Regions from separate parts of the Pantoea sp. X-Soil-YNGN-844 genome, predicted to be linked through region 2. Evidence: predicted binding sites of a transcription regulator. Region 2 holds the regulator's gene; the other holds the start of a gene.
What was found. Region 2 encodes CRP, which controls carbon source genes, mostly activating them, when cyclic AMP is high. Its sites were predicted from a motif close to ATGTGANNNNNNTCACAT; they were not measured.
Positions count from the first base shown of each region.

Region 1 (3,461 bases), 3.4 Mb from region 2:
AGCATCTGATCCCAATGGAGCAGGCGATTGAAGCGCGCTGGGGCGATCGGGTTAACGTCAGTTTCTCGCTGCCAACCTGCCTGGAAGTGATGGCGGGCGGCGTGTCGAAAGGACATGCGCTGGAAGCGGTCGCGAAAACGCTGGGTCATTCGCTGGAGAGCTGCATTGCCTTTGGCGACGGTATGAATGATGTGGAGATGCTGAGCATGGCAGGTAAGGGCTATATCATGCAGAACGCCCATCAGCGGTTGAAAGATACGCTGCCGGAGCTGGATGTGATTGGTTCGAATGCCGATGATGCGGTGCCGCAGACGCTGCGCACGCTCTATCTGGCTTAAGCCGTCAGCGTAAACAAGGGCCGGATAGCCGGCCCTTGTTTATTACCGTCAGACGAGGGTCTTTTTGTGTTTGTGTTCGCTGACCATGGTCAGTAACAGCAGAATAACCGCCAGCACACAGCCCGCAATCATCACCATAAAGCCGCCGTCCCAGCCGAAGTAATCAACGGTGTAACCGACAATGGCGCTGGCCGCGACCGAGCCACCCAGGTAACCGAACAGGCCGGTAAAGCCCGCCGCCGTCCCTGCTGCTTTTTTCGGTGCCAGCTCCAGCGCATGCAGACCAATCAGCATCACCGGACCGTAGATCAGGAAGCCAATCACGATCATGCAGGCCATGTCGACGCCAGGATTGCCCGCCGGGTTCAGCCAGTAGATCACGGTCGCAATGGTCACCAGCGTCATAAAGAACACGCCGGTCGCACCACGATTGCCCCGGAAAACTTTGTCCGACATCCAGCCACACAGCAGCGTTCCCGGAATCCCCGCATACTCATACAGGAAGTAGGCCCACGACGATTTATCCAGCGTGAAGTGTTTGACTTCGCGCAGATAGGTGGGTGACCAGTCGAGGATGCCGTAGCGCAGCAGATAGACAAAGACGTTGGCCAGCGCGATGTACCACAGCAGCTTGTTCGGCAACACATACTTCATGAAAATCTGTTTTGCCGTCAGCTCCTCTTCGTGGCTGGCATCGTAGTCGGGCGGGTAGTCGTTTTTATACGCTTCAATCGGTGGCAGGCCACAGGATTGCGGCGTGTCACGCATCAGCGCAAAGGCAATAATCGCAATAGCAATGGCACCAAACGCAGGCATATAGAGTGCCGCTTTCCAGTCGTTGAACCACGCCATGCCGAGCAGGAAGAGTAGTGGCGGAATACCACCGCCCACGTTATGCGCACAGTTCCAGACCGAAACGATCCTGCCGCGCTCCTTCTGCGACCACCAGTGAACCATGGTGCGCCCACAGGGTGGCCAGCCCATACCCTGGAACCAGCCGCAGATAAACAGCAGTACGAACATCACCATGATGCTGGAGGTCGCCCAGGGGACGAATCCCATGATCAGCATCACTGCTGCGGCCAGAATCAGACCGGCTGGTAAGAAGACGCGCGGGTTTGATCGGTCAGAGACCGAGCCCATGATGAATTTTGAAAAGCCGTAGGCAATGGATATGCCGGACAGGGCAAACCCGAGATCGCCACGTGAAAAACCCTGCTCGACCAGATAGGGCATGGCGAGTGCGAAGTTTTTTCTGACCAGGTAGTAGGCAGCATAACCAAAGAAGATCCCGATGAAAATTTGCCAGCGCAGACGACGGTAGAGCGGATCAACGTGATCCGCCGCCACCTGCGGCTGACGTGGTGCAGGTTTAAAAATGCTCAGCATCAGTGAGGCCCTCCAGGGCACATTATGGTTTTTCATTCCCGGCAGGTTGGAGCAGGAAAGTGCAGAAAAAAATGGATGCAGAATGTTCCATTTCGCGCAAAGAATAGTGTTAGTTGCGCAACGTTACTGTGATGAATGACACATTTGTTACAGTTTTATTACAGTCAGGAGCGGAAGTGATCATCTGATGGATCATTTCGCGCATTTTATCTGGCTGAAAACCTATTCTGTCGATTGATGTATCAGGAAGTGTAAGCAGGCTATCCGGTCAGCTGTTTAATCGCCTGGTTTATAATCAGATGTCAACCAGATTTCACAGCCTGACGGCGGCACATTGTTTACACTGTCGGCCTGTTAATTTCGGGGTCGTTGCCGTGTTTTTATTGATTATTACCACCATTCTGTGGGCCTTTTCGTTCAGCCTGATTGGCGAATACCTCGCCGGGCAGGTGGATAGCTGGTTCTCTGTGCTGATGCGGCTGGCGCTGGCTGCGCTGGTATTCATACCTTTCCTGCGCTGGCGGGGTTATCGCCCTTCCACGCTACTGCTGTATATGCTGGTGGGGATGCTGCAACTGGGCGTGATGTATCTGCTGAGCTTCGAAGCCTATCTCTACCTTAGCGTGTCAGAATTCCTGCTATTTACGGTGATGACGCCGCTCTATGTGACGCTGATTTACGATCTGATCAGCCGTCGTCCGCTGCGCATCGGCTATATCTTCAGTGCGTTACTGGCGGTGGCGGGTGCGGCGATTATTCGTTATGACAAAGTCAGCGATCATTTCTGGTTTGGTCTGCTGTTAGTGCAACTGGCAAACATCTGCTTCGCGGCAGGCATGGTGGGTTATAAGCGTCTGCAGGAAACCCGTCCCATGCCGCAGCATACGGCCTTCTCATGGTTCTATCTGGGGGCGGTGTTGATTGCGGTGATTGCCTGGTGTGCCTGGGGCAATCCACAGAAGTTGCCGACCACCTCATTGCAGTGGGGCATTCTGGTCTGGCTGGGCGTTGCGGCTTCCGGTCTCGGCTATTTTATGTGGAACTACGGTGCGACGCAGGTCGATGCCGGTACGCTGGGCATCATGAATAACATGCACGTCCCTGCCGGGCTGCTGGTGAATCTGGCTATCTGGCAGCAGAAACCGCACTGGCCGAGCTTTATTGCGGGCGCGCTGGTGATCATCGCCTCGCTGTGGGTGCATAAGCGCTGGGTGGTGGGGCGCGGTGACCTATCATAAACAGGGCTGTTGCATGGGTGCGGCCTCCCGGGCTGGCGCGTCCGATCGCTAAGGAATCTCACATCCCTGTGGATCGGCCGGGCCATCCCTGGCCCGGACGCTTCGCTCTTCAGACGCGCCAGCCCTGGAGACTTAACAGCATCATCGCGATTATTAATGGCTCAGAGCGAATATGAAGGAGGGGATGGAGCGCTGAAACGTAGAGCATTCGCGTTGGAGCTGGCGTGTGCGATTGCGAAGGAATCTTACAGGATGGTTCAGAAATGCCCCCGGCGCTTTTTCCCGTGCGACGAACGCTCCACCGATGACCCGCTTTCACTCCCCAGGGCTGGCCTGGTGTTGCTGATTAAAAAGCCATGAAGAAGCTTGAGGGAAGAGGTGGCGCAACTGAGGAGCAAAGCGTCCGAGCCAGGGATGGCGAGGCCGTGCTGCATGGATGCAGGCTTTCTTTGCGATCAGATGCGCCACTTCTGACCACGCAGGTACCCGAAGCGAT
Region 1 is NZ_AP036007.1:214,586-218,046, forward strand. Features, by position in the region: gene yigL (sugar/pyridoxal phosphate phosphatase YigL) at 1-338, shown strand, start outside; gene glpT (glycerol-3-phosphate transporter) at 387-1,727, opposite strand; gene AC6I8C_RS00920 (carboxylate/amino acid/amine transporter) at 2,102-2,965, shown strand.
Region 1: the regulator CRP is predicted to act here: its motif matches at 1,854-1,871, upstream of glpT (glycerol-3-phosphate transporter).

Region 2 (3,461 bases):
AAAGCGACCTGCCGTGCGCAGCGCCGACGAGCGAAACGAGAGATAGCTGCGCAGCGCCGGTAACAGCGGCAGGCGGCGCTGGCGGTCTGCCATCAGATCGCGCTGGTAAAGCGGCTTCTGGGTGCGCAGCACGCGCGCAATGCGGTTGAAGTGATAAAGGCAGAAGTTACCCACCGGATTATCGGGATGCTGATGAGCAATTTTCTCCAGCGCGCCGAGCTGTTTATCCATCGCAAAGCGGTCGGGTAACTGGTGATAAAGGATGTTATCCGCCAGTACCCGCAGCCGGGCCGAGATGGTTTTGGCATTCCAACGGATCACCGCTTCAGCATGGCTCTGCTCCACCAGCTTTTGCACCTCTTCCGGGCGGTGCAGGCTGACCGAGATATGCTCCTGCAGATCGAGTGCCACCTGGAAAGCGCGCGTCAGCCGCTTATGGCTGTGATCGCGGCTGGCCGACAGCATGTGCATCTGCTGATAACAGGTGTTGATCAGATCGACCACTTTCTGCTGGTGAGCCAGCAGCGGCGGCAGCGCTTTTTCGGGATCGGTCAGCTGCGTCAGCAGGGTATATTTGGCGTCGCAGTAGTTGGCCAGCTCGCGGTAGATCAGGCTCAGGCTCTCACGCATCGGCTGCTCTTTCCACAGCCAGAACCAGAACCAGTTAAATACCCCATACCAGAGCGTGCCGCCGATATAGAGCAGCGGAGTGACATAGATGGGCATGCGGCCAATCAGGCTGAGTGTAAAGATCGCGGCAATAAGGGTGCCGGGCAGCAGACGGCCATGCAGCGGGCTAATCTCACCGGTGACGCCAAGCAGCAAAGGCATAGCGAAGAGGATCAGCGGCAGTGGAATCGCATGCAGAGTGAGCCACTGAATCAGAAAGCTGCCGAGGGCAAACAGGCTGCCGCCCACAATCAGACGTTTGAAGAAGCGTTTATGCGGGGTATCCAGACCGGCGATATTGCAGCAGGCGGGCACTAACGAGAACAGCAGACCTTTTTGCAGGTCGCCAGCCAGCCAGCCCAGTGCCACCGGCAGACAGAGCACCAGCGTTTGCCGCAAGGCGTAGTTAACTTCAGGATGGTAAATGATTCGACGCCACATCGGCCCAACACAAACAATAACGGCGTGATGTTGCCATCACGCCGTGGATGACAGGAATTAGCGGGTGCCGTAAACGACGATGGTTTTGCCGTGTGCGGAGATCAGGTTCTGATCTTCCAGCATCTTCAGAATACGGCCCACGGTTTCACGTGAACAACCCACAATCTGGCCAATTTCCTGACGAGTGATTTTAATTTGCATGCCGTCGGGATGCGTCATGGCATCTGGCTGCTTCGCCAGGTTAAGCAGAGTCTGTGCAATGCGTCCGGTGACGTCGAGGAAAGCGAGGTTACCCACTTTTTCAGACGTGACCTGCAGGCGACGCGCCATCTGCGAGGAGAGTCGCATCAGGATGTCGGGGTTAACCTGGATCAGCTGACGGAATTTCTTGTAAGAAATCTCCGCCACTTCGCACGCGCTTTTCGCACGTACCCAGGCGCTGCGCTCCTGACCTTCTTCGAACAGGCCAAGCTCACCAATAAAATCGCCCTGATTCAGGTAGGAAAGAATCATCTCTTTGCCTTCTTCATCTTTAATCAGAACCGCGACGGAACCTTTCACGATGTAGTAAAGCGTTTCTGCTTTTTCACCTTGGTGAATCAGCGTACTTTTGGATGGATACTTGTGAATATGGCAATGGGACAGGAACCATTCGAGTGTAGGGTCTGTTTGCGGTTTGCCGAGAACCATTCGCTATTATCCTCTGTTGTAATCGTGCCCAAAATACAGGGGGCAGTTTTCCCTGTCAGGCGGTGAAAGCTTCAAGCGTTTCCTTTTCAGGAAATTATTCGGGCCGCATCAGGCGCAGTGCGCATCATTCTTCCCGGCTTCGCCATCGGGTGACGAAAAATATTTTCAGCACTGTTTGTAGCACAGCTTTTGCCGACTGTCTTCTGTTGTCTCGCTTCAGCTACGGGCGGATTTCTCTGGATTGCTGTTTACCAGGTGAAAGCGTACTCTGGCGACAAAACAGCGTATTCCGGAGCAAAAATCATGCAGGCAAGAGTGAAATGGGTAGAAGGGCTGACATTCCTCGGAGAATCCTCATCCGGCCATCAGATACTGATGGATGGCAATTCGGGTGATAAAGCGCCCAGCCCAATGGAGATGGTGCTGATGGCGGCGGGTGGATGCAGCGCGATTGATGTGGTTTCAATTCTGCAAAAAGGCCGCAACGATGTGGCTGATTGTGAAGTAAAACTGACCTCAGAACGTCGTGAAGAGGCGCCGCGAATCTTTACGCACATCAACCTGCATTTTATCGTGAGTGGCAAAGCGCTCCAGGATAAAGCGGTCTCACGCGCGGTGGATCTTTCGGCTGAAAAATATTGCTCGGTGGCCATCATGCTGGGTAAAGGTGTGACGATGACGCATAGCTATGAAGTGGTTGAGCTGTAACAGTCGCAAGGGTTATCCCAGACCTGCTAACTTCACTGCCAGTGTCTGATGCAGGTTGCTTTAAGACTGTGCCGGCGCAGAGAACCGGGTCAGATCGGAAAGACGCAAAATCCGCCATCCATGGCATGCTCTTCCCGCGCCGTCCTGGCGCGGGACGCTTTCCTCTTCTGACCCGGTTCCCTGCGTGTTGAGCTTTCGTGTTGCTGTCAGATTTACCGTGCTTTGGCTTTGTTATAGGTTTGAAGAAACCATTTCTGAACTCTTACTCTATCCGTTTACCTTCCATCAGCCGTTTCACCAGCGGCCCCATGATCAGCTCCATGGCCAGACCCATTTTGCCGCCAGGCACCACCAGCGTATTGATGTGCGAGATAAACGAGCCCTGCAGCATCGCCAGCAGGTAGGGGAGGTCGATATCTTCCAGTGCCTGGAAGTGGATCACCACAAAGCTCTCATCCAGTGACGGAATGGCGCGGGCTGCGAACGGGTTGGAAGTATCGATGGTTGGAACGCGTTGAAAGTTGATATGGGTGCGTGAAAACTGGGGCGTGATGAAGTTGATGTAATCTTCCATTGAGCGCACCACGGAATCCATCACTGCTTCACGTGAATGACCGCGCTCGCCGGTGTCGCGTACCAGCTTCTGAATCCACTCCAGGTTAACAATCGGTACCACGCCCACCAGCAGATCGACCTGTTCCGCCACGTTGTGCTGCGCCGTCACCACACCGCCATGCAATCCTTCATAAAAAAGAATATCGGTGTTCTGCGGTAGCGGCTGCCAGGGCGTAAAGGTGCCGGGCACCTGGTTCCACGGCACCGCCTCATCGTAAGTGTGCAGATATTTACGCGACTGCCCCTGCCCGCTGTGACCGTACTCTTTAAAGCTCTGCTCCAGCAGACCAAAGTCATTGGCTTCCGGGCCGAAGTAGCTGACATGACGTCCCAGGTCG
Region 2 is NZ_AP036007.1:3,653,147-3,656,607, reverse strand. Features, by position in the region: gene AC6I8C_RS17050 (YccS/YhfK family putative transporter) at 1-1,110, opposite strand, end outside; gene crp (cAMP-activated global transcriptional regulator CRP) at 1,168-1,800, opposite strand; gene AC6I8C_RS17040 (OsmC family protein) at 2,104-2,508, shown strand; gene AC6I8C_RS17035 (phosphoribulokinase) at 2,771-3,461, opposite strand, start outside.